3 regions of the Brevibacillus sp. HB1.2 genome follow, and region 1 is predicted to be linked to each of the others. Evidence: a T-box and tRNA genes for the amino acid it is inferred to sense, from the RefSeq annotation. Region 1 holds a T-box; the other regions hold tRNA genes.
What was found. A T-box is a leader RNA that pairs with one kind of tRNA and senses whether it is charged. The one in region 1 lies ahead of leuS (leucine--tRNA ligase), so its partner is inferred to be a tRNA-Leu.

Region 1 (10,915 bases):
CTTGCTGGAGCTGCCAGGATTCAATCGCGAAGTGAATCCAACCGCTTTTTATCACTATTTGACGTTCCAATATGTACCCGATCCTGACACGATGTTTGCTGGCATTTACCGTATACCGCCTGCTCACTCGTTTGTGATTGAAAACGACCAGATCAAGCTGGAAAGGTACTGGGATGTAGAATTCAAGCCAGATGAAAGCAAGCCGTTCTCTTATTTTGTTGAGGGTACGCGCAGTGTCATGCTCGAATCTGTCGACAAACACCGGATTAGCGAAGTTTCTCGTGGAGCCTTCTTGTCTAGTGGTGTTGACTCTAGCAGTATCGTTGGGATGTTGCGTACATTCGAGCCAGTCAAATCTTTTTCTGTCGGCTCAGATATTCCTGGTTACAGCGAGCTCGATTATGCGAAGCGAACCGCCGCATATTTGGGATCGGAGCATTTCGAGCGCGTGATAAACGCCAAGCAGTACATGGATGAATTGCCGCGACTTATCTGGCATCAGGACGAACCAGTAGCGGACCCCTCTGCCATCCTGCTCTATTTTGTAGCGCAGATGGCGAGTGAACACGTAACCGTCGTATTGTCCGGTGAAGGTGCAGATGAATTTTTTGGCGGATACAATATTTACAGAGAGCCTCATTCTCTCAAAATGTTTTCCGGGATGCCTGGCTGGATGCGCCATTCCATCGGATATATGGCAGAACGCCTCCCCGATCAGGTAAAAGGGAAAAACTTCCTCATCCGCGGATCGAAAACAGTTGAGCAACGCTTCTTCGGAAACGCACTGATTTTCAGCGAAGAGATGAAAAAGCGTGTCGTCATGGAAGATATCACCCGTTCGGAGTCGTATGTATCTCCTTTCACCATCACAGAAGAGATTTACAAACGCGCTTCCGAATATGACGATGTGACCAAGATGCAATACTTGGACATTCACACTTGGCTCAGAGGCAACATTTTGATGAAGGCCGACAAGATGACGATGGCCAATTCTTTGGAGTTACGAGTACCTTTCATTGATCTTAAGGTATTTGAATTCGCCGCTACCATTCCAACGAAGTACAAAATTGCCAACGGCACGACCAAGCACGTGCTTCGTGAAGCGATGAAAGACTTCCTGCCACCTGAGATCCAAACGAGAAAGAAGCTGGGCTTCCCTGTTCCGACTCGTCACTGGCTCAAAAACGAATTTTACAAATGGGCAAAAGAGATCATTTTTGAATCCAAGGTGGATAATTTGATCAATAAGGCCTATGTGCTGTACTTGCTCGATGAACACCGCGAAGGAAATGCGGATTACAGTCGCAAAATCTGGACGATCCTGGTCTTCATGTTGTGGCATCAAATCTTCATTGAGCAAAAGCACAATTTTGAGCCTTTTGTCAGCCCAAATGTAGACCTTCGCCGCAAAAAAAATTCGCTGCTGCATATCGGCTAACAGCGACAACGCAATAAATAGATTTGCAGACCCTCTCTTACTTTTCGTAGCATCGTTGATAGAGAACAAGTTCACTCTATGAACGTATCGCTATGTGAAGGACGGGAGGGTTTTTGTTATGGTGCTGGAGTGGTGGGAGCGTTATCGTCGTATCATCTTGCTGACTGCGGCTGTTCTGTTTGTCGGTTGTAGCTATTGGATCTATCAACGCGACCAATCACATAAGACTGACGAACTACCGTTGCATTCTCCTGCTTATGCAGCATCGAATCTTGAAACAAAAGAACTGACAGATGATTCAGCAGCTGCTCAACCTGCCAAATCTGTAAAAGCGACACCGGAAAAAGATAAGGATAAGGAACCACTCCTCTCTCCTCTCTATGTCGATGTGAAAGGACAAGTGAAAAATCCTGGATTATACCAATTCGAACCAGGTACGCGTGTCGCAAATGCCATCGAGAAAGCAGGAGGAGCCCTTCCTGATGCTGACCTTGTCCAGATCAACTTGGCAGCGCCGCTCACAGATGGAGCTGCTCTTGTCATCCCGGCTAAAGGGGCCACCGCGCCAGTCTCCGCATCCATTGGCCTTGTACAATCTGCTTCCAGCGTATCCACCACTGGTGCCTCCTCAGCCATTAATCTCAACATGGCAACTGTCGAAGAGCTCATGAGTCTTCCCGGGATTGGAGAAGCTCGTGCCAAGGCAATCGTGGAGTACCGGACAAAACAAGGGCCATTTCGTTCAGCGGATGACCTGAAACAGATTGAGGGAATTGGCGAGAAGATGTTTGCACGGATAAAAGATCGGCTGGTGGTAAAATGAGTGCTCAGCATCCGGTCATGATCATAGGCACTCCTACATAGAATGGGAAAAGAATATCGGAGGGAGGTATGCCCATGAATAGAATTGGGTTTATTGGTACGGGCAGCATGGGCAGTATCTTGATTGAATCATTGCTGTCAGCCAAGGCGCTGACTCCTGGTCATGTCATTATCAGCAACAGAACCCTTTCGAAGGCGCAGCAACTGGCAGAAAAACATCCCGGGCTCATTGTCGCGCACAGCAATGCCGATTTGGTCAAAGAAGCTACAACGATCGTGCTGTGCGTCAAGCCACTGGAATATAGCGTGATGCTCGAACAAATTGCTCCTGCCTTAACGCCAGACCACCTATTGATTACGATCACCAGTCCGATCAAGCTTGCGGATTTGGAGACTCAAGTTCCATGTGCGGTTGCCAGAGTCGTTCCTTCTATCACAAATGCCGTAATGAGTGGTGTCAGCTTATGTGAATTTGGATCACGAATCCAAGAGGAACAACGTCATTTTATACGAAGTCTGTTTGCCCACATTAGCTCCCCTATTGAGATTTCGGAGCCTTTTTTACGAATTACTTCTGACATTGTGAGTTGTGGACCAGCTTTTATCAGCTATATTTTGCAGCAAATGATTCAAGAAGCTGTTGAAGAAACTGGCATTTCCGAAGAAGCTGCTACCTACATGACCACGCAAATGCTAATTGGGATCGCAGATCTTTTACGAGAAGAAGCGTTCACCCTTCCTACTCTGCAAAAGAGGGTCTGCGTGCCCGGTGGAATTACTGGGGAAGGTCTGATTCCTTTGCAAAACGGTATTCCCGGTCTTTTCGCCCAAGTATTTCGTCGTACACAAGCAAAGTTTGCCGAGGACCAGGAACTGGTTGCACGAAATTTGAGCAATCAGCCACATTAGCGCAAGACGAAGAAGCGTTGATTTACGAAAAAAGGAGTGGATACCTGTCAATCACAGGCTCCACTCCTCTTCTTATTTCTTGCCGTCCTTTTCTTAACGAACGACGATATTCACCAGTTTGCCTGGAACAGCGATGACTTTGACGATCGTTTTTCCTTCGATCAGTTCTTTAATCATCTCATTGTTTTTCGCCATCTCTTCCATCTGTTCTTGCGTCGAATCAGAAGCGATGAGCAGCTTCTCTTTGTTTTTGCCGTTAATTTGCAGGACGATTTCTACCTCGTCTTCAACCAGCTTCGCTTCGTCATACGTAGGCCATGCTTCGTATGACAGGCTCTCGCTGTGGCCCAGTTTTTCCCACAGCTCTTCACCCAAGTGCGGAGCGATTGGAGACAGCATTTTTACCAAGTCCTCCATGAATTTCTTCGGCAGAACTTCAGCTTTGTACGCTTCGTTAACGAATACCATCAACTGAGAGATACCCGTATTGAAACGCAGGCCTTCGTAGTCTTCTGTTACTTTTTTCACCGTTTGGTGGTACACGCGCTCCATGCCAGCCACGTTGGAGGTTTCCACGATTTTTCCGTTCAGCTCACCGTTGTCACCTACAAACAGACGATATACGCGATCCAGGAAGCGGCGTGCGCCATCCAAGCCTTTTGTCGACCAAGCGATCGAAGCATCCAGTGGTCCCATGAACATTTCATACATGCGCAGTGTGTCGGCACCATGGCTGTCGATGATATCGTCTGGGTTTACGACGTTACCTTTGGACTTACTCATTTTCTCGTTGTTTTCACCCAGGATCATTCCTTGGTTAAACAGCTTTTGGAATGGTTCCTTGGTTGGTACGACACCGATATCGTACAGGAACTTGTGCCAGAAGCGAGCGTAGAGCAAGTGCAGCACCGCATGCTCGGCACCGCCAATGTAAATGTCGATTGGCAGCCATTCTTTCAGTTTGTCTGGATCAGCCATTGCCTTATCGTTGTGCGGATCGATGAAGCGCAGGAAGTACCAGCAGCTACCCGCCCATTGTGGCATGGTGTTTGTCTCACGGCGTGCTTTCATACCTGTTTCCGGATCGACAGTGTTTACCCACTCCGAGATGTTTGCCAATGGCGATTCACCTGTACCGGATGGTTTGATTTCTTTTGTTTTTGGCAATACGATTGGCAGTTCGGATTCTGGAACGACTTTCATCGTGCCGTCTTCCAGATGGAGAATCGGAATTGGCTCACCCCAGTAGCGTTGACGGCTGAACAGCCAGTCGCGCAGACGGAATGTTACTTTGCGATTTCCTTTGCCTTCCGCTTCCAGCCACTCGATCATTTTGGTGATCGCCTGTTCTTTGTTCAATCCATCGAGCATACCGGAGTTGATGTGCTCTCCGTCGCCTGCATACGCTTCTTTGGAGATATCTCCGCCAGCGATTACTTGCTTGATTGGCAGATCGAATGTTTTTGCGAACTCATAGTCGCGTTCATCATGCGCTGGAACCGCCATGATGGAGCCTGTTCCATAGCTGATCAGCACGTAATCTGCAATCCAGATTGGCAGACGTTCGCCGTTAACCGGGTTGATCGCATATGCTCCGGTAAATACTCCTGTCTTTTCTTTCGCCAGATCAGTACGCTCCAGATCGCTCTTGTGCTTCGCTTGATCCAGGTACGCTTCCACTGCTTCTTTTTGAGCTGGTACGGTAATTTGCTCAACCAACTTGTGCTCAGGAGCCAATACCGCGTAAGTTGCTCCGTAGAGAGTGTCTGGACGAGTTGTAAAGACGGTAAAGGATTCGTCATGACCTTCGATACCAAAGGTTACTTCTGCCCCTTCAGAACGACCGATCCAGTTGCGTTGCATTTCCTTGATGCTCTCTGGCCAATCCAGTTCATCCAGATCAGCCAAGAGTCTTTCCGCATACGCAGTAATTTTCAAGACCCATTGCTTCATTGGGCGGCGTTCTACTGGGTGTCCGCCACGCTCACTTTTTCCGTCAATGACTTCTTCGTTCGCCAAAACCGTTCCCAAAGCAGGGCACCAGTTTACAGCTACCTCGTCAATATAAGCCAAGCCGTGCTCATACAGCTTCGTAAAAATCCATTGTGTCCACTTGTAGTAATTCGGATCGGTCGTATTGATTTCGCGATCCCAGTCGTAGGAAAATCCGAGTGACTTAATTTGGCGACGGAAGGTGTTGATATTGTGCTCGGTAAATTCCGCCGGATCGTTTCCTGTATCGAGAGCGTATTGCTCCGCTGGCAAACCAAACGCATCCCAGCCCATTGGATGGAGAACGTTATATCCTTGCATCCGCTTCATGCGGGATAAAATATCAGTAGCCGTATAGCCTTCCGGATGTCCTACGTGCAGGCCAGCTCCAGATGGATATGGGAACATGTCGAGTGCGTAAAACTTTTTCTTGCCCTCATCCTCGGAGGTTTTGAAGGTCTTGTTCTGCTCCCAATATTGCTGCCACTTCTTTTCGACATTTTGATGACTGAATACCATGGTAAAGCACTCCCATCTTAAAATAGGTGAAAATAATAAAGAAAACCTCACATCCCAGATCGCTGTTGCGAAAGGGACGAGAGGTTATTTAACATTCCCGCGGTACCACCCAGATTGGCAAATGACAAGCATTCACCCACTTGTTTCATCCGTAACGGGGATAAGCCGCTCACCCTTACGCAGTCATTGCTTGAATGACCTTGGGGGCAAGTGCTGGGAGGTGAGTTCAGATAGATTCGGGTTGACTTGCACCATCCGTCAACTCTCTGTGATTGCTCGAATCCTATGCCTACTATTCCTCTTAAACGCGTCGAAATCTGTAGTTATAACGCCATTATAGTCAATCCGAACCAATCATGTCAAACTTTTCGGCTTGCGGGCTGAAAAAAATAGGCGCTCACTCGTTTCTTGTGGCGGCATATCCGAGTAATCAGCGGTGATGACAATGTCTGTGAAGCCAGCATCTGTCAGCCAGCGCATCAGTTGGACAGGCTGGTAAGCCCGTTGCCAATGCTCTTCTTCCATCCGCTCGTACAATCCGTTTGGCTGACGAATGAAAAACGTTAACTGATGCTCTACTTCCAGACGCAGCGGGTCGCAAAAACATTGCCAAATGTACGAAACTTCATCTTCTACATGTGTGAACGTCTCGTCTCCGAAAATGTGCAGCATCTTGTACGGACTGTGCACATCAAACAGAAAGCTCCCACCTGGCGCGAGATGAGCGAAAACGCGCTTGAACGTTTCCTGCACATCCGCTTCCTCTGTAAGATAGCTCAATGAATCACACAAGGAGATGACCGCATCCGCTTCGGGCAAGGACAGCTCGCGCATATCCTGCTCGACCCACGCTACATCCACTTGTTCCTGCCTCATTTTGTCATAGGCGATCGCAAGCATTTCTGTTGAGAGATCCACGCCCGTAACACGGTATCCCCGCTTGGCGAGTGGGATCGCAATCGTGCCAGTCCCACAGCCAAGATCAATGACCCGCACAGGCTTCTCTCCCTTTGTCCAATGACGCTCGACCCAATCGAGCCACTGGTCATACGGAGTATCCGCCATCAGCCTGTCATATACAGCGGCCATATGTGCGTATGCCATCTGTCCTTATCCTTGCACGCTAAAGGAAACTTCCTCTGCGTCCTTCCACAGGCGCTCCAGATTGTAAAACTCGCGATCTTCGCGATGGAAAACGTGAATAACGATATCGCCCAGATCAACCAGTACCCAGCGACCTTCATCTGCTCCCTCGATACCGCGGACGTCAAAGCCGTTTTTGTGGGCTTGATCACGGATTTCGCGAACAATTGCCTGTACTTGACGCTCGTTGTTTCCGTGGCAAATCATGAAATAGTCTGCGATCACGGACAGCTTTCTAATATCGAGCACCTTCAAGTTCTCTGCTTTCTTGTCCTCTGCTGCCTTCACTACCAACTGTGCCAAATCTTCTACTGTTTTAACCATCAAAACCCTCCTTCTCTCCCTTTGCGGGAAACCAAATCGTTATATGCGGTCAATGTCAACGGGAAAACCGTCTTTTGCTTCTCTATCAAAAATTGAATCGTGCCTCCCAAGGCGAGTGCCAGGGCGGCATCCAAATCATGCATGGCTTTGCCGCGAATAAAATCGACACCCGGGTAAACCCGGTTTGGTTCTATATAGTCTGCCACACAGACGACTTTTTCTAACAGGGACATGCCAGCCCGACCCGTTGTATGGTAGCGAACAGCTTGTAAAATATCTGCATCCGTCACACCTAGATCAGTCTGGATCACAATAGCTGCTGCAAAGGCATGCCACAGCTCTTTTTCCCCTTCCAAAAGTTCTGTAGGCATATCGTGGCGAACGAGAATCTCGAACATTTTTTCCACAGGCCAGCACTTACAGTAATCGTGCAACAGTCCAGCAAGCTCGGCTTTGTCAGGATCAGCCCCGAATCTCTCTGCCAGCTCGCGAGCTGACGCAGCCACCCCAAGCGTGTGCATGTAGCGTTTTTCATGCATTTGTTGCCGTACGCGAACGAGAAGCTCTTCCCGATTATCCAAAAGTCTCATAGATTCGGTTCTCCTTTATATAGCGCTCCACGGCATCAGGTACAAGATAACGGATGCTTTTCCTGGCAGCTGCCTTCTCGCGAATCATCGTGGAGGAAATGTCCCAAACAGGCATCTCCACAAATGTGACATCCTCGCTCGATTCTTGATCTAGTTCGGTTCCAGGCCTCGCTAGACCTATAAAGCGTACCATATGAATCAGCTCTTGGTACTGGTACCATTTGGGCAAGATTTTTACCATATCTCCTCCCATGATAAAAGAAAAACGGCAATCTGGGAACTGCCTGATGAGCTGAATCATCGTGTCATAGGTGTACGATGGACCTTCTCTTGCGAACTCCACATCTGTTACACGAAACACCTCGTGATCAGACACGGCGAGCTGAACCATTTGCAAGCGGTGATTCGCCAGCGTCAGACTCTCTCTCTTTTTGTGCGGTGGAACGTGTGTAGGCATAAACCAGACTTCATCCAGGCCCGCTTGCTCTCTGGCTTGTTCAGCCGCCAGCAAGTGCCCGCAATGAATCGGGTCAAACGTTCCTCCCATGATCCCTACTTGCTTGATTGGCTGTCTCATTGCATGCAGATCACTTATGGCAGCTTGATCGTCTTGTTCTCCCGGGACTCTTTGTACAAGACAACCGTATGGCCGATCAACTGCACGAGCTCTGCTCCAGCACCTGCTGCCAGATCTTCTGCTACTTGATGTTTATCGTCGTTATTGTTTTGCAAAATCGCTACCTTGATCAATTCACGTACTTCCAACGCTTCTTTGATCTGAGTGATCATATTCTCGTTTACGCCGCCTTTTCCTACTTGGAAAATCGGGGTGAGATGATGTGCTTCTGCGCGCAAAAAGCGCTTTTGCTTGCCGGTCAACATCGGCAATGCCTCCTTTTTCATCCTGCAAAATCAGGTTGTTTTCTTTAATTGTTGCAAGACGACCTCACGCATAACCCCAGTTGGTGCTCGTTCGCCCGTCCACAGCTCAAAAGCCAGTGCACCTTGATTCACGAACATGCCGATTCCGGAATGAACAGTGGCACCGATGGCACGCGCTTCTTTGAGCAGACGCGTTTCGAGGGGGTTATAAATCAGATCGCTAACGGTTAAACCAGAATGAAGCCATTCTGCTGGCACAGGTGTCTCCTGTACGTTTGGCAGCATTCCGATCGATGTCGTATTGATCAACAGCGAAGAGTCTGCGATGGCAACTGCCCCTTCGCCCTGTTCTACGATTTTCGTAGGTACAATCGTCCCGACATGCTCAGCCAATACCGCGGCTCTTTCCCGGGAACGATTGATGATGCGAATTTCCTTGACTCCTTGTTCAGCCAAGGTAAACGCCACTGCACGCGCTGCGCCTCCAGCCCCTACCATGGTTACCACTTGCTTTTCAAGAACGATTCCCGTCTCTTCCACAAGCGAACGAACATAGCCCATACCATCTGTGTTGTAGCCAATCAAGCGTCCATCACGAGAAACGACGGTATTGACGGCGCCGATTCGTTTGGCGAGCGGATCGATTTCATCCAGCATCGGCATGATAGCAACCTTGTGGGGGATCGTGACGTTAATCCCTTTCAAGCCTAACGCGCGAATACCCGCGACTGCATCTTCCAGATTTTCCGGTTCAACATCGAACGCAGCATAGGCAAACCCCAACCCGGTCTCTGAAAAAGCTGTATTGTGCATCATCGGTGATTGCGAGTGGGAAACTGGATGTCCAAACAGGCCAACCAGTTGTGTTTTGCTTGTAATCATGGAGCTTTTCCTCCCCGGACGTCTCTCTATAGCATATGGCAAGGGGCAAGGCTAACTCGACTTTTCTTGCTTAAGCTAGATCAGCCCTTTGCGCATCCCAACACTTACGCCTTTAGGTGCATGCACGACAACACTTGCTTCGTGTTTTCCTTGTATGCTGACCCAGCCCAAACCGGAAATTACGATGTCAGTCGTCGTGGTGGACTTGTTGATTTTAAAGGTGTGCTTCACAAATGGTGGAAGTGCTTTCGCAGCTTCCTCCCCTGTTGGCGGTACCAGCAGGGTTCCATGGTGCTTTTGCATCACCTCGTCTGCTTTCTCCAGCTTCGTCCGGTGGATGTACAGGTCGTTGTCGACATAGACGATCAACGGCTGTCTCTCTCCACGTGCGAAGTCGATACGGGCTAGACCACCCAAAAAGAGTGATTGTCCAGCATCGAGCTGATACACCTTGGAGTTAATCCGGCTGGTCGGGGTAATCTTTCGCAGATCAGTCGGGGATACCATATGTCCAATCTGGTCGCGATTAATGATTCCCGGTGTATCAAAAATGGAACGGCCATCCTCGAGCGGAATCTCGATTTTGTCCAGCGTCGTACCTGGGAACGGCGAAGTCGTAATCTCCAACTCAGCCGCACCGTAGTCATGCAAGATGCGGTTGATCATGGTCGACTTTCCTACGTTGGTTACACCGACGATGTAAACATCTCGACCTTTGCGCAGCTCTCCAATGCGATTCAACAGTTCATCGATATGAAGCCCTTTTTGCGCGCTGATAAGTACGACATCCTCTGGGCGCAGTCCGCGTTCTTTTGCTTCGTGCTGCATCCAGTTGCGCACGCGGTTCAGGTTGATGTTTCTCGGCAGCAGATCGACCTTGTTACCCACGAGCAAAATCGGATTTTTCCCGACAAAGCGTGGTAAACCCTTGAGCCAGGAGCCTTGGAAGTCAAAAATATCGACTACCATTACGACAAGAGACTCCGTAGAACCGATGCCATCCAAAATCTTGAGGAAATCGTCATCGCCCATTCCTACGGGAGCTACTTCATTATAATGCTTGATGCGATAACAACGCTGGCAAATGACTACCTTTCTGCCAAGCGCGGATTCAGGTGCATAGCCAGGCTTTTTTGCATCTGCTGTCTGAATGGCAATCCCACATCCAGCACAAGAGCCATGCATTTGTTCCGTCATGCTTTTCTCCTCCACGAAACCATTCCTTTCCTCTCCATCCAAATAAGGGCCACACGCTCCATCTGACGATTAAAGCGCGTCCAAAAACCATCCGTCTGGGCCACAGGAACAACCAGGATCGTATGAAATCCTAATCGATTCCCTCCCAGCACATCGGTAAACAATTGATCGCCAATGACAACAGTCTCAGCGATGGTTACATTCATCTGCCGCACTG
Region 2 (10,915 bases), on a different contig from region 1:
AGCAGCAAGCCAAACAAGAAGCTCCAGACAAACCTCAAGTAAAAGAACGCTTTCTCGTCACACATCAATTCGTCGTCCCCGGTGGATTGATCTCCGGCGGCCAAGGAAGCGGTGGTGGTGGTCAAAACACAGCCAATGAGGCTTACCACAACCTCATATCCGAGGGGGATTCTCTTTTCGAGATTTCCCGCGAATTGGCTACTCGGACCAGCAGAACTCCGTTTTATCAGCATATGAAAATCCTGATCGTCTCCGAAGATGTCGCCCGTACGAAAAACGGTTTTGCCAGAGCACTGGATTTCTATCTGCGTGATCCAGATTCCAGACGAAGCAGCAAGGTATTTATCTCAAATGGTCCTGCCAAAGAAGTACTGGAAGTCAAACCGAAAACAGAGAAGCTGCCCGCTATTTACGTCAACTCTATTGGAGAAAACGTTAATAAAAATTCCCGCATGCTTCCAGAGGTCCGATTGGGCGATGTCCACGAGGAGCTTCTCAGTCCGTACAGTTTTGTGGTTCCGCGCATCAGACCTGAAGAGCAGGAGGTAAAATTAGCAGGCGCCGCTGTTTTTACCCATGACAATCAGATGATAGGTTTTCTCGGGGAAGAAGAGACGGAGGGACTGAATTTTCTCACGGGAAAAGTTAGCGGAGGGATGGTAAAAGGTAAGTTTAAAAACAACCTTGTCTCAATGAACATCCAAGGAATCAAGCATAGTATTAAAGCAGATTTACGCGATCGGCAGCACATGAAATTCACGATAGAAATCGAATGTGAAGGCACATTGGCCGAGTCTTACGCCATAATGGATTCCTTAAATAACACGGCAATGGAGAAGCTTGAAAAAGTGTTTGCCGAAGAAATTGAGCGAATGAGTAATGACACCATCAGGAAGGTCCATAAGCAGATGAAAGTGGATGTCATCAAGCTTGGCAGCTATCTGAAGCAGCATCATTTCTCGCTATGGAAAAAGATTCGGCAGGACTGGGAAACAGGGCAGCGTCTGTATGAAAAAAGTGAGATAACCATTCAAGCAAAAGTCTATTTACGTAATATCGGTGCGATCAACCGTACCGAACGCCAAAACAACAGGTGATCCCATGTTCAAATTTTTAGGCGTAGTCCCTCCGTATTTGACCTTCACAGGGACGGTCTTGGCGTTTTTGATTCCCTATCTTTTTTTTAAAATCAATAACAAGATTCACGAGCTGGGCGATCCGCCGTGGAAGAAACGCAATGACTCCAATTCGTAACAAAACCTCTATCAACGTCAAAAAGGGGCTTACTCAGTATTTCGAGCAAGCCCTTTATTCCTTCTTTTCCTATTGTTGTGCCAGCAAATCAGCAAACGCTTTGGCATACGCAGGCAAATCAGGTGGTCTACGGGAACCCACAATGTGACCGTCTACCACGACCTCTTCATCTACCCAAATCGCGCCTGCATTCTCCATATCATCTTTAATGCCTGGCGTCGACGTCGTGGTTACCCCACGCAAAATTTTTGCGGAAGCAAGCACCCAACCCGCATGGCAAATATGCCCAATCGGTTTTTTCGCCTCGTGCATCGCAACCACAAACGACAGCACTTCCGGATAGCGGCGCAACTTGTCAGGTGCCCACCCTCCTGGGACGAGTACACCTGCATAGTCGGCAGGATTGACCTCTGCCATCGCTTTGTCAGCCTCACACGGTACACCGTATTTCCCTATGTAGACGTGATTCGCCTTGGGGCCGACGAAATGGACGGTAGCGCCTTCCTCTCGCAGTCTCATCACTGGATACCAGAGCTCGAGATCCTCAAATTCACTTTCGACGAAGCAAACCACTTGTTTTCCTGCAAGTCTCAACGTTCTCGCCTCCTTTTCCTTCTATACTACGCTATTGTAGCATGCATCCCCTCAGGAGTAGGAATATACATAACGACTTTGGTCCCTTTTCCCATTTCAGAGGTGATACTCAACGTAGCACCAGGAATGGTATCCAATCGTCTGCGGATGTTTTGGATGCCGATGCTTCCTTTTTGATTCTCGCCTTTTGACATTTGATACAGGAGATCATCTGCAATACCCACTCCATCGTCTTCAATCATGACCTTGATGTAATGACCTCCGTCCACAATTGTAAGCGTCACGTGACCTTTTTCATCCTTTTCGAACAATCCATGTCGGATCGCATTCTCTACGAACGGTTGGATGCTCAAGGAAGGAATCTCTTTGTCAAGAATTCCATCATCTACGTGACACACAAAATCGAAACCTTCCCCAAAACGAGCCTTTTCAATCTCTACATAAGCATGGATGAGCTCCATTTCCCGAAATAACGGAACGAACAGCGTCGTTCGATCCATATCCAAAATATAGCGCAAATATTGGCTGAGCATGGTGATGAGATACGCTGCCTTTTCTCCATCCGTATAACAGAAAGAAATGACACTGCTTAAAGCGTTGTAGAGAAAGTGTGGCTTGATTTGAGCCTGATGAAACGCATGTTCATTGCGAATTGCCTCCTGAATGGAGGTCTTCATCGAGATCAGTGTCTGCACGCGGGCAATGAGTGTCTCCGCATCAAACGGTTTGGTCACATAGTCGTTCGCCCCTGCTCGATAGCCGAGTGCAATGTCTTGAGGGGTATCTCTGACAGAAGCAAACAAGATCGGCAGGTCAAGAATCGAATACTGTGTTCGCAACAGCTGGCACAGCTCAATCCCCGATACTCCTGGCATCATCACATCTAGAATGACGAGATCAGGTTGTGGATGCTCCTTGATTTTCTTCATGGCTTCTTTTGCCGAAAAGGCCGAAATGACATTATAGCAATGCTTGGAAAGGATGTTCAGCAAGGTGTGAATGTTGGATGCCTCGTCATCGACAATCATGATGGTGTATTGGTGATCATCCAAAATGTTAAGAGGAATCTGTTCACTGGCCTCCCGATGCCTCTCCTGAGCCGTTGCGGCGAGCTCCTGAGTGACCATCTGCTGATGCCCCGTCGCCAGCGTAAAGGTCATACGAGTGCCTTTGCCAAGCTCCGAGCTCTCTACCCAAATTTCTCCTCCCATGAGTTCAACCAGCTTGCGATTGATGTATAAGCCTACCCCCATGCCTGTATATCCATCCTGTGGCAATAGCTCATCGACCTGCTCAAAATAATCAAAAATGACTTCATGCTTATCTGGTGAAATTCCTATCCCCGTGTCCTCAACAGAAATACGAACCTGTCCCTCCACCACGCCCGCCGTTACCTGAATCGAGCCTACATTCGTATGCTTGATGGCATTGTGTACGAGATTATACATAATTTGACGAAGCCGATTCTCATCTGCATACACCCAAATGTTAGCGGGGACCTGATTTTCCAGTCGGACATCTTTCCCCAGCAATTCGAATTGCAGTACGTCAAAGACAATTTGGGTGATGACCTTGATATCCACAATTGATAAATGGAGGCGCAGCTCCCCATGCTTCAGGCGAGTAACATCGAGTAAATCACCAACCAGCATAGACAGCTTGATCGATGTATCCTTGACAAGCCAAAGATTTTGTCTTTGTTTGGAAGACAACGCATGATTCTCATCCTCTAGTAAATGGGACGTGATATTGATAATCCCGTGCAGCGGTGTCTTCATCTCATGCGAAGTATGCGTCAGAAATTCATCTTTGATCTGATTGGAAATCTTCAATTGATGAGAAAGAATCTCTGTCTTTTCATAGGCATTCGTGAATCGCACTGCCAAAAGAATGTTGATGAAGGTAATGAAATACAGGATGCCGATTTTTCCCGCAAGATCAGTGGGTACGATGTTTTCTGCGTATAAAAGACCATCAATGAGACTGACCGACAAGGAAATACTCGCACCAACGAAAAGCAGCATTTCTTTTCGGTCCGACGAGTCCCTTTGACTCTTGCTAGATAAATAAAGCAGCCTACCCAATATAAAGAAATGAAAGATTTGCACATAAATCAAGAGAGGCCCTTTCAGATTTGTATAGAAGGAGTAGGGCAAGACGAGTATGACAAGGATGTAGAGAAAAATAGGCGCTGTCAGCTTCACCAGCCAATTGCGGGATAGAACCCTCGTATCGATGGAGCAGAAAAATAGGGCGAGCAAGATCGAGCTTGCGAACAGGGATGCATCCTGTGCCTTGTAGGCAACAACGAAAGGAATCGAAGGGAAAAGCTGCAACAGTACCTTTTCACCAAAAACCATGTGATAAATACCAAGAACAATCATATAGCTGCCGCTGAACAAATAGGTTCTATCCCTCATGCGGAGAAAATAAAAGCTGAGATGGTAGGCAGCCATGATCCCTAGTGTTACGACAAAGGCAATATCTGTTCCGAGCAAGGTGCTGTTTAGAATGGCAATATCCCCATCCAAGCCCAGTTGAATCGAGCTCGCAATCCCCCCGGTGAAAAACATGAAATTCGCCACTTGAATGACAATCTCCAGGTCCTTGTCAACCGCGGAAAAAAACACAGTATACGGTGTATTCCCTGGCTGATGGGATTCACTCTCTACGGCTGGCTGTCCGCTCGCACCTTCTTCGTTTCCATTTACATATAATCGGTGGGACATCCGAATGCTCTTTGTTTTTAACCCATATATTTGCCCGTCTTCTGGGAGCTTTACTTGTAATCGATAGGTTACAGCGCCTTTCCGGTCGATACTATCGATGAGACTGTCTCCCTTCCACGTTCCAGGCACGACCAGATACGAGGGATTTGCATGTTGCCCTCGTCGAAAATCTTCAGGCGAAAGCAATTTTCCAGGATATATCTCCCATTCTCCATCTAAATTGACCAATCCTTGTCTTTGAAAATCCCAGCTCGACAAATCGAGTACTCCCCGCTTCGCCATGGGCATGTCCCGACTAGGGAAGGTTTGTATATAGATCCCGATAAATACCGCTATGGAAAGCAAAAAAACCAAACCAATCCCGGCAGGCATCAGAAATTTTCTTCGATCCAAAAATGTATCCCCTTCCCTTACAGAGCCCGAAGATGTACGATCTTTTCGTTTTAAGAGTACCATTTCCCCCTCACAAAAATCTCACAATGTTTTTACGTATAAAGAAAAAAGGAGTCTCATGGTTTCGAGACTCCTTTTGCCGTTGAACTGGACTACCGCAACGGCTCTCCCAGGCTGATTCGTAGCGCTCTGTACAAGCGTTCCAACACGACTAAACGCGTCAACTGATGCGGATATGCTTTCTTCGGGAGTGCCAGCCGATCATTTGCTCTGACCAAGACTTCCTCTGATAAGCCAAGTGAACCGCCAATGACAAAGAGAATCTCTTTTCGGCCCTCCATCGACAAATCTTCTATTTGCACAGATAGTCGCTTTGGCGTCCATAGCTCTCCTTCTCCAGTGAGGGCGATGACATGCTGCTCTTGTTTGACTTGCGCGAGAATTTTTTGTCCTTCCGACTGCCTCACTTGTTCGATCTCAGCACTACTCATCGTTTCCATTCGGGCTTCTTCTGGAATTTCAACAATGTCCATTCTGCAATAGACGGCCAAGCGTTTACTGTATGCTTCCACTCGCGGCAAGATATCATTTTTGATTTTTCCCACAGATATAATGCTGAATTGCATGAAACTCGCCTTCTTCCTTTTTCTAGGAATGATAGCAATAACTTCTCCCAAACTTCTCACATGATCTGTGGTCGAAATGATATCTGCCTGCATCATTGTCACTGTCCAGCCACGCGGGATACCCACTCGCTTATTTCCCTCGGCGGCTCCATGTCCCACTCTTGGTGATAGGCATCAGCGAATTTGGCATAGTGCTGGACGATTTTCTGTTTTTGTTCGCCCCTTGCGTAAATCTCCATCAAGGCGACATTCATTTCCTCGTGCAAAGGGTACACCGCCAAGTACTCTTCCAGCCTGCGCGCAGCCCTTGGTAACTCCTTTGAGGCAATGTCGAGCTCTACCAGTTTGCACACCAGCTCCGTATACTTTTTCCGGTACCGTTCTTCCAGAGGGGCTTTCCACAAGAAATCCTTGCGATCAAAAAGGGCCCCCTTGTACATTGCACACAAATTTTCGACTCCTCCTGCGCTTTTGCTGTCCTTTAACGAAGAGAGATCGAATTGCTGGAATGCCAATAAATCGTACGTCTGATCCATCGGGTGAAATAGATAGCCTTCACCCGTTTTTTGTATATCGATGCCGAGTTCTTGCTCTTTCATGATTTTCTTCAGTCGATACATGGTATTGTGCAGGTTATGCGTGGCCCTGCTCTCGTCCATCTCCGGCCATAAAAGATCAGTCAGATGCCACTTGCTGATATCCTCCTTGGGATGACAGAGAAAGTAGGCAAACAGCTCCTCACTCTTTCTCGTTGGCCATCGAACAACCTCACCTCCTGCATTGCGCACGTCCAAGCCACCAAAGCATTGGATGGAAACGTTCTTCATAGGTTGTTTGATCGGGGCCGTCATTTGTAGCTGTTTGACTAACCGATTTGTAACTCGTTCAATGGCCGCAGGCGTAACCGGTTTTAAAATATAGTCAAACGCGTACACCTTAAACGCATCCAACGCGTACTCTTTATAGGCAGTCGTAAAAATAATTTTAGTGTGCTCAGACAACTCATTTATTTTAGAGCCTAGCTCAAGTCCGTTCATTTTTGGCATTTCTACATCTAAGAACGCCACATCAGGGCACAGATCGGGCAGACAAGCGAGAGCCTCTAGTGGATGTGTGAATGCTCCAACGATCGTGTAGTGATCGTTTTGTCCGATGACATGCTTCATGAGATCAAGGATGGGTTTCTCATCTTCCACTATCATTACCGTAATCACTGTCGTCCTCTCCTTTGGCAGGCTTTGTTTGTCCTGCTGCTTCCATGCAATCTTCCCTATCTATTGTCGGTATAATGGACAATGATTGTAAGAACAAAAAAAAAAGTGAGAAACAGGCCTACTCACTGTTCCCCACCTTATAACGAAAACCATATGTATAGATTGCTGGTGCCGGTAGAGGGACTTGAACCCCCACGGTTTCCCTCACGATTTTGAGTCGCGCGCGTCTGCCAATTCCGCCATACCGGCCTATTCAAAACAAAACATGGTCGGGAAGACAGGATTCGAACCTGCGACCCCTTGGTCCCAAGCCAAGTACTCTACCAAGCTGAGCTACTTCCCGATTTCCAGCCATATCGGAACTTCTCTCATTCGACAATTTCCGATAAGTATTGCAACACTTACATACTATACAGGCAAATTGAACCAATATCAATACCGGATTTTTTTGGAAGATAGTCATTTTTTCCTAGTTTTTAACTTCCCTCTCCATGATGTACAGATTTTCCCACATGGTATTTGTCGTTTCAGGAAATCCTGCGGAAGGTTAAACGGATAGTCCAGCGGATGACGCCCTACAACGATCCAGCGCCCATTCGGAAGCTTTTTCAACTGGTACACACGGAAAAATCGATCACTTGAATCGAAGGCAAACCAGACCACAAGCGTCGCACACCTGCTGCCCGAAGAGAGGACCTTTGATTTAACAATCGGTGGTGCCCCGATCGTATCACCTACAGGGATCGCGAGTTGTCCGTTTATTCGCCGCAAATCAAGATTGCCGATCACTCGATTTGCCAGACAAGGGGTCATGAATTTTTGCAGGAAACGGCGAATTTTTAACTTGGAATGAAACCGCTTGGGTAAAATGATTCCGCGATCCCCCACCCGCTTATGCGCTGAAAAAATAATCGTAAAGAAAGCTTGCTCTGCCAATCGAATGACTTGCACCCATTGCTTTTTCATCTGACGTCCCTCCCCCTGTCAGACTATGCATCGCGGGAGGAAAACGGTTGGACGCGTATCTATCATACATAAACCGTTGCGTGCGGGGTAAATTAATACGGTGTTCCCATCATCGAAACCCGCAGGAGGTATATCATGCCTAGCCAAATTAACACCGACTCGCTTAAAAAAGCAGAGGTAGCCACCACGCTGGCAAAAAATATGATTACGCAAGCGATCGAGCAATCTGCAGCCAATCCACAGCTCGCCGAAGAAGCCTTGAAGCAAGCGTCTCAGGAAATTGCCCAAGCGCAAACGATGGTATCCCAAGTCCAATCCACGCTGCAAACCCAAGCGCAAGCTCAACAAAGTCAATCCTAAACAAATGGCAGGCAGACCCGGGATAGACTGGTGGTTTGCCTGTTTTCCTCATACAATAGCAATAGTTGCAAGATTATTGCTAAAAAGGTGGGGGACGTATTGCCGCAACTTCAAGGATTGAATCATTTGCTTTTCTCTGTCTCAGATCTGGAGAAATCTTTTTGTTTTTACCGGGATGTCCTGCATGCCAAACCACTTGTACGAGGTCGCAAGCTGGCTTATTTTGAACTGAATGGCCACTGGTTGGCGCTGAATGAGGAATCAGACATCCCACGCAATGAAATTACTCACTCCTATACACACATGGCCTTCACGATCTCAGAAGAGTCATTTGATGAGTGGTACGCTCATTTAGAAAAGTACGGCGTTACCATTTTGCATGGACGGGATCGTTCGGAGCGGGATAAGCGTTCCATTTATTTCACCGACCCTGATGGGCATAAGTTCGAATTACATACAGGCGCTCTCCAGGACCGCCTCGCCTATTACCGGGACGAAAAGCATCACATGACCTTTTTTGAATAATGGATGACGCTGCCCATTTCTTAATATACTTTTCACAAAATCACAATAGTTCCAAAGATTCAACTCCATTCGTGAATGCTATAATCTAAAAAGCACTTACGGCCTATTCTTTTGATGAATAGGCCCGTTTTTCGTAAAAATATGGAGGGATTTTATGTTTGGTAAGCGTGGCGCTCAAACCGTTACCGCCTCAATTCAAAAAAGCGATGTCCAAATGCCCGATCAGCTACAGGGAAAAGTTCATTTTTTGCAAATGAATCAGACAGACCTTGATCAGTTGAAACAAATTGAACCACTCCTAACCCAACACCTAGAGGCCATTACAGAGCGTCATTACCACATGCTTCGCCAATACCCCCATCTTATGCAAATCATCGAAACGCATACGACGGTTGATCGATTGGCTGTATCCTTTCGTCACTATTTGCAATCGCTTCCACATGCCAAGCTAGACGACGCCTATGTAGCCGGGCGTAAGAAAATCGGAGAGGTCCACAGCAAAATTGGACTTGCGCCAGAATGGTATACGGGCTCTTACTTGCGGGTCTATGAATTTTTGATTCCCGCAATCGTCAACACTTATTCGAAACGTCCCCAAGAACTATCTTCCGTCCTGTTGGCATTCATGAAGATCATCACGCTTGATTCGCAAATCGTCCTCCAATCGTATCAGGAGGATAATGATTACAAAGTTATTGATCGCCTGGGCGAAGTTCTGGAGTTAGTGATTCAGATCGATAAATTCAAGCATGTGCTGGACACGCTTGAGGATACAACCGAGGAAGCTGGCAATGTGGGATCTGCTGCCGAACAACTAAGCGAATCTGTGCAAAAAGTGGCTCAATCAGCGGTCTCCGTTGCAGAGAGTGCTTCCACAACAATCGAGCAAGCGACGATGGGCAAAGATATTATCCAAGAGTCATTGACTAGCTTTCTTTCCATGGCAGATGAATTCCAAGAGATGCAAACAAAAATTTCGCAGTTAATGACGTCCATTGCAGAAGTTTCCCAGGTCGTCCAAGTTATACGCAATATTGCCGATCAAACCAATCTTCTTGCATTGAATGCGTCGATTGAGGCAGCACGAGCCAACGAACACGGGCGCGGCTTTGCTATCGTGGCAGATGAAGTGCGAAAGCTCGCCGAACAAACCAAGCAATCCGTTCAAAGCATTACGGCCACAATCAATAACGTCCAGAATGAAGCTGTCCAGGTAAAAGAAACGGCCACTCTCATGAGCGACCATTTTAACGATAAAGCGAATCAGACACGTGATGCGATTGGGATATTAGGAGATATTGTGCAAAATATTGAGACTGTCGGGCATTCCACCGGACACATTGCAGCATTGGCACAAGAGCAGTCTGCTGCCACAGATGACATTTCGATGCGCATATCGCAAGTCCAGACGAATATGGAGCAAGTCTCTTCGCATGTCTCGAATGCAGGTAAAAACGTCTATGATGTTGGCGCCGGCATTAATAGCCTGCACAAGCTAAGCATCACACAAACGAGCCACTTAAAGACCAAACATTACTTGCGAATCGTCAAAACCGACCATCTCTTATGGAAATGGTGGCTATACAACTTCATGCTTGGGTATCACCACATTGATGAAAAAGAACTCGTCGACCATCATCAATGCCGCTTGGGGATTTGGTATGACGAAGCCCTGAACAATCCATCCGTGAGCACCTTGCCCTCTTTCAAGCAATTAGATGTGCCTCATCGACAGTTCCACGAAACTGTTCGGCGGATTTACTATTTCGTCAAGCAAGGAAAACTAGAGGAAGCAGAAGCTGCGTTTGATACGCTAGAAGATATCTCAAACCGCATTCTCCACATACTGGATCAGTTAGCCAAAGAAGTTTCCTAATGCTATTATCTATTCGTCTTTTTCTTGCTCAGCTGCCTTTTGGAGGCAGCTTTTTTTGTTTGGACACGGTTTAACTCAGTGGCAGACAGTGGTCTCGTACGAGCGTTGTTTCTCCTGACTCTTTTGGCTTTGGCAACTGACTTGCCAGTTCTCCCTGCTGATCTTGCTACCCCGACACCAAGCGCTTGCAATGCCCAGACAACCGGATACGAAATCGAGAGCCTGCCATTGGCTGAACCAGCAAAATTCACGGCTGCAGCGTAATTGCCCGCAGTCAGCCAAACAGAGCCAGAATCTCCAGGTAAGGAGATGGGAACCGTACTTCTGATGACCGTCTGATTCTGAAAACGGATGGTCCCCAGCCCTCCGTAGTTCCCG
Region 3 (10,915 bases), on a different contig from region 1:
AAAAAGAGCATCCCGCGTATCGCTGTATTTTTGCAGCAAAATACCCCATGCGGCTTGCAACAGTGTGCTGATTGTCACACGGTAACGCTTGGATGTTTCCTCCAATGTCTCCGTTAGCGTTTGACTGAGCCGAAGATGATAAGAAGAATACCGCGGCTCTTCGTTACGATCCCGCATATAGGGAAGCGGTGTAGGAGAGCTAATTCCTTGTAAGGAATCTTTCCAATACGATAACGATTGTTCTTTCGATGCTTCTTTGAGGAAACGCAGATACTCCTTGTATTTCGCCTTCTGTTTGATCGCAGGGGACAGCCCCGAGCACAATTGTCCATATGCTGTAAATATCTCTCTTAGGAGAATGCCGGAACTCCATCCGTCCATGAGTATGTGATGAAATGACCATATGACTTCATAACGATACAACTCCATCCTTACTACTTGAATGCGAATGGTATTGCCCAACTCAAGCGTGAAGGGTGTTTGCTTGTCCTGTGACAACAAGACAGACAGTTTTCTTTCCCGCGCTCCAGATGGTAACTCGCACCAATCGAAATAAGGAATCTCCAATGTCTTTTGCTTGAGAATCAGCTGGACAGGGGCTTGAAGCCCCTCCCAGCGAAAAACCGTACGAAGCATTTCATTGGCCTCAAACGCCATCGTAACAGCCTGCATAAACAAATCCAGCTGAAACTTGCCACGAAGGGTTAGCCGATGCTGTTCGAAATACAAATTGGAATCCTTTTGGAGTCGGTAGTAAAACAGCATGCCCTCCTGCGTTGGACTTAACGGCAAAATGTCAGCTATATTGTTTTTGTCGATCTTGTTCATCACAATTTTTCTCTCCTGACTCCCTTACCGAACAGCTTCACTCGGCAGGTTTTCCACGATCTCCCCATCTGCATCCACGTACGGCAAACCATTGTGTTTGAACACATGGTCGAGACAATACATCTCTCCCTGCTTGTAGTCCAAAATCATCAGGTCTTCTGAACGGGTTGGGATTAATTCCTTCAACCGCTCTGGAAGATAGTCTGGTCCGACCGCTTGATGCCATTTCAAAACAATTTTTTCAGGACGCTCAGCTGTCGGATAAAAACCACAAATCTCTAATTTTCCAAAGTCGTGCGAAGTAAGGAGTACCCCTTTTTTCTCCAAGCCACCCAGATTGCGTTTGGACTCGGCCACATTCCGGAACGCCTCGTCCAGTGGAATGGCATACTGCTCGACTCCCCTGACTGGCATAAACACTGTCAAATAATACGAAATGATTCGATTATCGAGAAACTTCCGTTGCAAGTCGATCAAGGTTTCGACAGAATCGTTTACTCCGCGAATAATGGCAGGCTGTCCGCGAATCTGTACACCGACAGATAGCAGCGCTTGTGTTGCTTGGATCGAAACGTCGCTAATTTCCCCGGGATGGTTGAACTGGGAAATCACACTTACCTGCTTGCCGGGTGTCTGTCTAACTTGGTCAAAAAACGCAAGCAGCTCTCCATCAAGAAAACGAGCCGGATCATAGGCCAAAGCCTTGGTTGCAAAACGAACGAGTCGAATACTCTTTACACTTAAAAGAGTGCTAATCAGCTTGATTAAGTCAGAGCTTTTACGGAAGGAAGCTGGATCTCCGCCAGTAAAGAGGACATTATCGATGTACGGATGAGCTTCCAAATACTGCACTGCCCTTTCTGCTTTTTCCATAATATTGGTATATCCAATATCTTCATGGCGGATTTCGTTCACTTTATAGCAGAACTGGCAGTTGGCAATACAAAAGTCGTCGATGTGAAGCAACAATGTCTTTTTGTACTTGTGTTGCAGGAAAGCTGTTTCATCCTGACGGTACGACTTGTTGCCATACGGATCAAAGCGCCCTTTATAGGGTTTCTCTCCCGGTGGCGGAAGCACGATATTGATCATCTGGGTACGATAAGGCTCTGATTGACTCGCAATCAACTCGGCATAATAGCGAGTCACCTTAAATGGCATATAAGACTGCTCCAGTAATGCACCGCGTTCTTCCTTCTCTGCTTCTGTAAAGCCGACAATTGTTGCGAACTCCTCAAATCCTTTTTTTCCCATTAATACCTTAACACTCAATGTAATCCCTCCCTTTCATTCATAAACACTCGTCATCTTTGCTTTCTCGAACACTTGGTCAACCATGTGATTCGCTTGTTAACCAAACAGCAAATCCAGTTCTTTTTGTGTCAATTCCACATCTTCGAAATCCGATGGAGTAAATTCTGGGACGTCCTGTCGGCAGCAATGATCTATGAACTGCTCTAATTCATGGAAAAACAACTCGAGTAACTTCTCCATGGTCTCCTCGCGATACTTTCGCAAGCTGTACGTAACAGAAACCTGGAGTTCTCCTTGACGAATGAGAGCAGCCACGTCAAGCAGTGCTGTCAAATGATTACCCACTCCGGCATCAACAGCCAAGTTTCCTCCCATGAGAACCAGATCATCACTCAGTTGATTATCAACGGTTCCCAGATAATTGAATCGAACATGGGACTTTTCCTCTGCCGTGAGCAGATGAGGCTTTAGCCAACCAAACCCAAGCCCTCCCATCGGAATCTGACGCAATTTCTCCTTAACTGCTTTTAGGTGATCAGTCCGATTGGATGGATTCGTTTCGAAAAGAACAGGATACATGCTGGTAAACCATCCTACTGTTCTGGTTACGTTCATCGTATGAATAGCAGACTCACGCCCATGCGACTCCATTACCAGCAAGAGACGCTCCCTTTCAAACACATCACACAATGTCCGGGTAAGTGCTGCAACCAATAGGTCTTGGGGACCTGTGTTGAACATTCGGTTGGCCGTTGTCAACAGTCGCGACGTTATCTCGGCTGAAAGTGTGCGTGTAGATGTAGCGCTGTATTCTACCAAGTCTTCGCCAAAATCGTAATCCGTAGGAAGTTTGTCTTCCGGGATGGAAAACATGTCCCAAAATGCTTTTTCTTTGATTGCCTGATCCGACTGGTAAAAGGCGGCGACTTCCTTTATCCAAGCTTGCATCGAATGTGTTTTATCCGGCAAGACGATCGGCTCATTCCGTTTAAGACTGGACAAGGCACTCATCAAATCTTCCAGGAGAATCCTCCAGGAGACACCGTCCACAACCAGATGATGGGCCGTCAGAAACAATCGCTGAGGTCGATCGGGACCTAATTCAAAGAGACAACCGGTAAACAGCAAAGATTCTTCCAGCTTGAAGCTCACAGCGCAAGCTCCCATCGCCTCAAGCATTTTACTCTCCTGTTCTTCCTGCGGTAAGGAAGCAAGGTCGATGCAAGACACTGACACTCGGCTGGTAAGGTGGCTCTCATTGTAAAAGAGCTTCCCCTCTTTTGCAGAGTAATTGAGTCGCAAACAATCGTGATGGTTAACCAGTGCAGATAGACTCGCTTCAAACTCCTCCAGCGTTACTTTTTCTTTGCTTTCAAGGAGCAACGACTGGTTCCACTGATCAGCATTGCGGAACTGTTGGGACAGAAACCAAGAAACGATGGGAGATGACGGCAACTCGCCAATACACGGCTCTTGTGAGATCTGTTCCACTCCCCAGCTCCAGTCACTTCTCGCTTTTAGTTCTGTAATCGTGTCATAAATCAAGATATCTCTCACCGGAATCTTGATTCCTCGCTGATGCAATCGATAGGAAACCTGAATCGCCTTGATCGAATCCCCCCCTAGTTGGGAAAACGGGTCATGTAGACCAAATGGTGAACGACCAAGCACGTCCTCATACACTTCTACCAATAGCTTGTCAAACTCGTCACGAGGACTGGTTTCATCCTCCGCACCTTTTCGCTCCATGACAGGTTCGGGAAGCTGTTTCCGATCTACCTTGCCATTTGAGGTCAGCGGAAACTGTTCAAGCTGCACGATTTGCGACGGGATCATGTAGGCGGGCAATCGACTTGCCAGCTCTTCGCGGAGCTCTTTTTCCCGGAAAGATGCTTCCGTGATCAAATAAGCACAAAGGTACTTACGCCCCCACGTATCCATGCGATCGATCACCACTGCCTCACGCACAGAAGAATGACCAAGTAGCTGCTGTTCAATTTCACCCAATTCAATGCGGTAACCATGAATCTTCACCTGATAGTCAGCCCGTCCCAGATACTCCATGACTCCATTTGGTCGATAGCGGACCAGATCGCCCGTCTTGTACATCACTTTTCCTGGCGAAAACGGATCGGGTAGGAAACGCTCTTGCGTCAATTCCTCGCGGTTAAGATACCCCCGTGCCACACTATCTCCCGAGATGAAAAGCTCTCCTGTCGATCCGATCGGAATTGGCTTCCCATATGAATCCAAAATGTAGAGCTGCACGTTACTGATCGGATGTCCTATCGGTACAGATCCCTCGACATCGATCTCTGGATCGTATTGATAGATCATGCACCCGACTACTGTCTCGGTAGGGCCATACTCATTGAGAATTTCGATTTGTCCGTTCCATTTCGCATGAATCGCCTCAGCCAGACTCACCTTCAAGTCCTCACCGCCCACAATCACTCTCTTTACTGTAGTAGAAGGCAAAGCGATTTCTTGCAGCAAAAACAGATGGGCAGGTGTCAGCTTTACGACATGGGAGCGTCCATCGCTAAAGATGCGCGATAACACAAACTCTGAATCAGAGTTCGGATAGATAACCATCCGATTTCCCTTTACCAACGGGCAAAAAATGGACGTAATCGTCAAATCAAATGCCAGTGAGGAATAAAAAGCAAACGCTTCTTCAGGACAGGAGAGATAACGGTCTTTTGCCCACGAAATATAGTTGACTAACCCTCGATGAGAAACCATGACTCCCTTCGGATTGCCGGTAGAGCCTGAGGTATAAATAACATAGGCCAAATCCTCTGGCTGATTAACCGATTCCAGGATTGCCCCATCATTTAGATACAGGGACGAATCACCGAGCTCCAGGATTACTTTGGACCACGAAATAACCTCTGTTCGCGTGGTGTGTCGAAGCAACAGGTCCGCTCCAGAATCAGACAGCAGATATTCGATGCGCTGAGAAGGGAGTTGAGGGTCAATCGGAAGGTAAGCCCCGCCTGCTTTTAGCACGGCCAACAGCCCGATGATCATCTCTGGCGAATGATCTGCCAGAAGCGCAACAATAACGCCAGGGCCAACTCCACGGTTACGCAACGACTGAGCGAGTCGATTTACTTGATCATGCAGTTCCTGGAATGTCAGCATGCGCCCCTCTGACTCTAATGCAACTCCCTGTGGCGAGCGTTTAACTTGCTCTTCAAACAACTGGACAACCGTCTTCTCGCTGGAATAGGAAGCAGCTGTATCGTTCCACGTTTTGAGCTGTAGTGCCAACTCTTCGTCAGCAAGGAAGTTCAGATTGGACAGTGGTACTTCTGGATTCGCGATCATTTGATTGAGCAGCCTTACGAGATGATCCGCTATTCGATCAACATCATTTTCCGTGTACTCGGCGATTTTATAATCCATTTCCAGCGTCAATTGTTCATCTGTAGCCCATTCCCTGATAATTACTTGGAGCGAATACAACTGGTGACCGTTGTAAAACTCCTCATTCGTCACGGGATACCCACCAATGGTGAAGGGCAGCTGCGTGCTGTAATAATTTACACAAATCTGAAACAGGCTGTCATAGCCATGTTTCTTCAATTCCAATTCTTGAGCCAGCAAATCGTACGGATATTTCTGATGAAAAAAACAGGAAGTCAATTCCCTGTTGACATGTTTAACATAATCGAAGGCATCCATTTCCATCGGAACTGCCAGACGAAATGGCATAGTGCTGGTGAACATCCCGAATATTTTGCGCTCCACTTTGCCTGAGCGATTTAACAGCGGCGTACCAATCACGATCTCTTCTTGCCTCGTACAACGCTGAAGGTAAAGACTGACGAGAGCCACAAACAAGGAATTTAGCGAGCATTTCATCTGGTCTGCAAATTGGCGTATTCTTGTCGAATCTTCACGGTTGAATGCATAGACTTTACGCTTGCCCTCGGTCGTATCTGTTGCCTTTGCTAATGTCGTGATCACAGGCAAGCTCTGAAACTTGTCCCGCCAGTATCGCTTGTCCTTTTCAAATCTCTCAGACTGAGAATAGGCATGCTCCCTGTCGACAAAAGCTTGATAAGCGTGTTCATCTCCTACATGAACGGAACCGCCTGCTAACAACGTGTCATAATAGTGAGCAATTTGTTCTGTCATAATGGAGATGGACCAACCATCAGCAATCAAATGGTGAAACTTTACAAAATATCCCGCTTCTACGTCACTCAGTTGAATCAGACAAAAGTAGAATAGAGGCTCCTGTCCGATCGAAAATGGTTTTGCAAACAAAGCTTGCAGGAATTGTCTGCACCGATCAGGGGCATTCGGTTCTTGTCTGAAATCAAATACCTGCAATGGCTGCGGTTCGTACTCTCCAACAAACTGAAGGACTGTCTCTTCTTCCTGATAGTTGAGTCGCAAAGCATCGTTCTTTTGAATGAACAGGTGAATGGCCGCTTCAAGTACATCCAGTTTCACTTTTCCTTGAACCCGCACCATCCCCCCTAACGTATGGACAGGAAGCTGTGGATGTAATTTTTCCGTATACCAGATACGCTTTTGTGGATGACTTAAAGGATATCCGCCATTCCATTGCTTCTTATCCTGATGCAATGCATTTCCCCCTTTCGGAATTGTGCAGATGTAATCACAATTCGAATATGGCAAAAAATCTAATTGATTACAAATACTTCCATCCCAACTATATCGATGACTCTTCTATAGTGTCAAATGAATTTTCCATTAAATGTTATTTCAGAAAATTAGATGAATTCCATCTCTTTTTTCCTTTTTCTAGCGCTGCATAGAATGGAAAAAATTTTGTGCACGCTATTGATTTTGGCTGTCTTTTCACGTAGGATAAAATGTAATATATTGGCAAAAACACCCCCTGGAAGGATGAATGTGATTAGATGTCTGTGACACTTCGTGAAGTAACCCTGGAAAACTGGGAAGAGTGTATTGAACTGGAACCTACTCCTGAACAGAGTGAGTTTGTTGCCCCGAACCTCTACTCCATAGCCGAAGCAAAGTTTCAAACTACATTTGTCCCTCTGGCCATATACCATGAGGACACGATGGTTGGCTTTGTCATGTATGGGCTTGACCCTGACGATGGAAACTACTGGATTTACAGACTCTTAGTTGATGCCAACTATCAACGCCAAGGCTACGGACGTGCTGCGATTTCGCAAGTCATTGATATACTGAAAGCAAAAGACGATTGTCAAAAAATTGTCATTGGTTATGCTCCAGCCAATGTCGCAGCCGAAAACCTTTACGCTTCACTCGGATTTCAAAAAAATGGCATGGTTCTGTTTGGCGAGACGATTGCAGAATTGAACTTTTAAGCCAGCTATTTTCGTTCCCCGAAAATGAAACAGCGGCGACCTAAGACCTAAAAATCAAGTCTTAGACTCGCCGCTGTTTGAATTGTTTTTTCGTATATGAAAAAAGCACACCTTCCATGTGTCTGTAAACACCATGGTTAGTGTGCATTCGTTTTTAATGTGGTGCCGGTGAAGGGACTTGAACCCCCACGGTTTCCCTCACGATTTTGAGTCGCGCGCGTCTGCCATTCCGCCACACCGGCATGTGAAACTATGAAAAAATAGCACATCATCAATAGAAAATCAATGGTGGGGAGAGACGGATTCGAACCGCCGAACCCGGAGGGAGCAGATTTACAGTCTGCCGTGTTTAGCCACTTCACTATCTCCCCACAATATGTGCTGTCTTTCTTCTGCGTTTACTTTCTTCAACCAGAAGCGACATTTATTAATTTACCATGAACTTTGTTTGACGTCAATATATTTATTTGGATTGACTCTCTTTTTTCGCCAAAATCTCCTGTGCCCACTCGTGGAAGACGCGCAGTGCCTCGTCTACTTCTTGAAATATTGCTTCTTCCTCACAGGAGTATTCCGGGAAGTCAAGTATGCGGTTTTTACGAATCTTCACTTGCTCTTCTTCGCATTTTATCTCCAAGAAGTAGGGAACGGCTTCATCTATTCCATAGCTGTTTTCTAAAAACTCGTAGGTACGTACCCACTCCAGAATTCGAACTTCCGATGCCTTTAAACGAAGCACCTGCTCCAAGGACATAATGGTTTCATTCCCGTAGTAATACATGTTATTCAGCCCTTCTGCATGAAAATGGACGGAGCCGTGACTCCGCCCTGTTATTGATGTGATAGATTAGATCGAGGAAAGCAGCTCTCTCAGTTCTTTGACAATCACTTGCTGGTAGCCAGTGCCTTCTCCATACTGCTCGAGCATTTCGGCACGTGCCACTTTGATCTTGTCTTCATAATCTGGGGCGTTTCGATCCGGGTTTTGCTGTTTAAACGCCGTCATGACAGCTTGGACATGCTTCGGTCTCGGTCCCCATTTTGCCAGAACATGCCCGCCTGTGTCCGCAAAAATAACAACAGGGATCGCCCGACCGCCCATCGTGAGAAACTCATCCATGAGATCGAGGTGTTCTTCCATCACCATCATTTCCACGGGCATGTCTGTTTCTTTCAAAGCATGCAAGACGACTGGCAAGTTGCGAACGACGTCGCCACACCAGTCCGCAGCCAAAATCAAGCATCTGAGGTCATCACGATGCTGGAGCGAAGCAAAAAACGCACGGTCTTGTTCATCCGTCCATGAAAATGCATCCGACCAATTTTGGTATGTATCCTGATTCTTTGTCATGCTTTCCACAAACGCCTGTGGCTTGAGCCCCGTACGGAATTTATGTGCTACGTTTGCCCCCATCTTTTCTCCTCCTTTTGTATCGCTCGCCTATTCTTGGTTTTTATTTGCTGCTTCGTTTGCTTCCTTCTCTTGATTAGCCAGCTCCATCATTTTTTGCAACAAGATATGCTGTGGCATGTGCATGAGACGCTCCAAAGGTACCTGAAGAGCTTCCGACAGCTTGACAGCCGTCTCTGGTGATATTTGTAATGGACGCATGTCATTTTTGCCCCTTTCCCTTGCTTTTATCAGTCCCTTCAGTATAATACACAGCCGTTAAACCTGCCAGCATACAAGTCTGGTACTCGGAAGCCTTTAAATAACAAGCTAACATCATTGATTAAAATGACATTAGCTTGCTAGGCAGCAGATAAAATAGGAAGTTTACGAATCCACATAGATGAAAAAGTCGTTTATTTGGTCTGCATGCTTGCCTATTTGCCAAATAAGCATCCCCAGTATCACATATTTGAATAAGACCAGCCTTTTCCTGGCTCGAATTCTGGGGGCAGAGAAGGCCCAATCTTTTCTTGGTTACCTTATCAACCACATGGCTGTCATCCCCACCAGTTACACATCGTCATCAAGTACTTTGTGACATGTTGGCTCTACTGAACCACTTTTGACCCATTTACTCACCTCTCAACTCCTCATAAAAAAATGAAAAAAGAGCCACACGAAGGGGCTCTCTCTCTTAAACACTATATTCCGCACATGGAAAAGGACGAGCTATGGCTTTTGCTTAGTGAGGATGCATGGTACACCTAAGCCGATCGCTCCGGGCTGGGACATCTGTTCCAGATATGCCAACCCTCGTGCACATTGCTGCTTGCATACTTGACATGTATGGGACGTTACGATTTTCAGCTGTACTTGATTGGGGTGCTGTCGCGAATTCTTCTTTTTGATCTTTTTGCCCTTGGCCATCCGTTTTCCTCCCTTTGCCCTAGATCACTCCAGTCTATGAAGGAGAACAACCCCGCTCTTTAGGCAAACATACAAAATCAAGATATTCACTTGCAAAATGGGCCTTGTCATACGTGTCTACAAATAGAAAAAGCCGCCGGAGAATTCTCTCCAAGCGACTTATGAGCCTTCCCTATGGCTTTGGACTTAGCAACTGGCGCAGTTCTAGCTCCAGTGTAGGAGCATCAACCATTCCGATTATTTTCTTTCGTACAATTCCATCTGTGTCAATCAAGTACGTAGTTGGAAATGCCATCACCTTGTAACGGTTCGACACAGTACCAGCTACGTCCATTGGTATCGGAAATGTCAGCTTGTAGGTAGTGACAAAGGCCATAGCTGTTTCCGGGCTGTCATTGCTCGTGACGTTCACGCCATACAGATCAACCTGTCCACCGTATTTTTCGTAGACTTTTTGTAAATCCGGCGCCTCCAGCTTGCATGGTCCACACCAGGAAGCCCAAAAGTTCAAGACTACTGGTTTTGCCCTTTTTCCTTCTACCTTGTACGTCTGCTGGTCTAATCCTGTCAGTGTAAAATGAGGAGCCGCAAAGCCAACTTCCGGTTTTTGAACCTCTGCTACGATTGCGGCCGTTTCTTGAGGCTTTTCCCAAACAGCAAGTCCGACCCCCAATAATACGAGCACCGCGAGCAACAGCTTTTTCATTTTGTCACCTCTGCCCTACTGAGTTAGAATCCCGTAAAGCCTCCGTACATTTGAATAAGAACGCGTGTAATATCCGTCAGTTTATCTGTATACAGAAGAATACCAAACAAAATCATAATGGCTCCTCCGATTTTCATAAACAGGTCGGAATACTTCACAATCGCGTTCACCTTACTGATGAAGAACGTCATGACAAAAAATGGAATGGCGAATCCGAGCGTATACGCCAATGTGTAGGCCAAGGCGCTTGCAGGATTGGAAACACCCATGACGATAATGCCAGAAAGAATAGGTCCCACACAAGGTGTCCATCCAGCTGCATACGTCATTCCCACCAGTATGGACCCAGTATACCCCAATGGCCTCGATTTTAAATCGATTTTAAAAGAACGCATCATCCAATCCATTTTAAACACGCCAAGCATAACCAAACCAATGATAGCAAGCAAAATACCGCCCAGTTGACGA

Region 2: it encodes a tRNA-Leu, which carries the amino acid that the T-box ahead of leuS (leucine--tRNA ligase) is inferred to sense. The anticodon was not compared.
Region 3: it encodes a tRNA-Leu, which carries the amino acid that the T-box ahead of leuS (leucine--tRNA ligase) is inferred to sense. The anticodon was not compared.

The regions. Positions count from the first base shown of each region.
Region 1 covers NZ_JABMIU010000003.1:597,729-608,643, reverse strand. The annotation lists gene asnB (asparagine synthase (glutamine-hydrolyzing)) at 1-1,438, shown strand, start outside; gene HPY28_RS11025 (helix-hairpin-helix domain-containing protein) at 1,557-2,261, shown strand; gene comER (late competence protein ComER) at 2,336-3,169, shown strand; gene leuS (leucine--tRNA ligase) at 3,263-5,680, opposite strand; T-box leader at 5,750-5,995, opposite strand; gene HPY28_RS11010 (class I SAM-dependent DNA methyltransferase) at 6,035-6,784, opposite strand; gene rsfS (ribosome silencing factor) at 6,791-7,147, opposite strand; gene yqeK (bis(5'-nucleosyl)-tetraphosphatase (symmetrical) YqeK) at 7,147-7,737, opposite strand; gene HPY28_RS10995 (nicotinate-nucleotide adenylyltransferase) at 7,721-8,314, opposite strand; gene yhbY (ribosome assembly RNA-binding protein YhbY) at 8,329-8,619, opposite strand; gene HPY28_RS10985 (shikimate dehydrogenase) at 8,650-9,501, opposite strand; gene yqeH (ribosome biogenesis GTPase YqeH) at 9,577-10,698, opposite strand; gene HPY28_RS10975 (YqeG family HAD IIIA-type phosphatase) at 10,695-10,915, opposite strand, start outside.
Region 2 covers NZ_JABMIU010000006.1:236,904-247,818, reverse strand. The annotation lists gene HPY28_RS17055 (Ger(x)C family spore germination protein) at 1-1,097, shown strand, start outside; gene HPY28_RS17050 (hypothetical protein) at 1,102-1,254, shown strand; gene HPY28_RS17045 (type 1 glutamine amidotransferase domain-containing protein) at 1,324-1,848, opposite strand; gene HPY28_RS17040 (ATP-binding protein) at 1,875-4,970, opposite strand; gene HPY28_RS17035 (23S rRNA (pseudouridine(1915)-N(3))-methyltransferase RlmH) at 5,123-5,596, opposite strand; gene HPY28_RS17030 (response regulator) at 5,695-6,810, opposite strand; tRNA gene HPY28_RS17025 (tRNA-Leu) at 6,977-7,059, opposite strand; tRNA gene HPY28_RS17020 (tRNA-Pro) at 7,077-7,153, opposite strand; gene HPY28_RS17015 (hypothetical protein) at 7,270-7,776, opposite strand; gene HPY28_RS17010 (hypothetical protein) at 7,912-8,136, shown strand; gene fosB (metallothiol transferase FosB) at 8,236-8,661, shown strand; gene HPY28_RS17000 (protoglobin domain-containing protein) at 8,816-10,537, shown strand; gene HPY28_RS16995 (chymotrypsin family serine protease) at 10,543-10,915, opposite strand, start outside.
Region 3 covers NZ_JABMIU010000007.1:81,570-92,484, forward strand. The annotation lists gene edeN (edeine non-ribosomal peptide synthetase EdeN) at 1-828, opposite strand, end outside; gene HPY28_RS17515 (lysine 2,3-aminomutase) at 853-2,100, opposite strand; gene edeP (edeine non-ribosomal peptide synthetase EdeP) at 2,179-6,684, opposite strand; gene edeQ (edeine self-resistance N-acetyltransferase EdeQ) at 6,984-7,421, shown strand; tRNA gene HPY28_RS17530 (tRNA-Leu) at 7,582-7,663, opposite strand; tRNA gene HPY28_RS17535 (tRNA-Tyr) at 7,708-7,792, opposite strand; gene HPY28_RS17540 (hypothetical protein) at 7,885-8,202, opposite strand; gene HPY28_RS17545 (thioredoxin family protein) at 8,269-8,835, opposite strand; gene HPY28_RS17550 (YycC family protein) at 8,863-9,033, opposite strand; gene HPY28_RS17555 (hypothetical protein) at 9,544-9,741, opposite strand; gene HPY28_RS17560 (TlpA family protein disulfide reductase) at 9,914-10,447, opposite strand; gene HPY28_RS17565 (cytochrome c biogenesis CcdA family protein) at 10,471-10,915, opposite strand, start outside.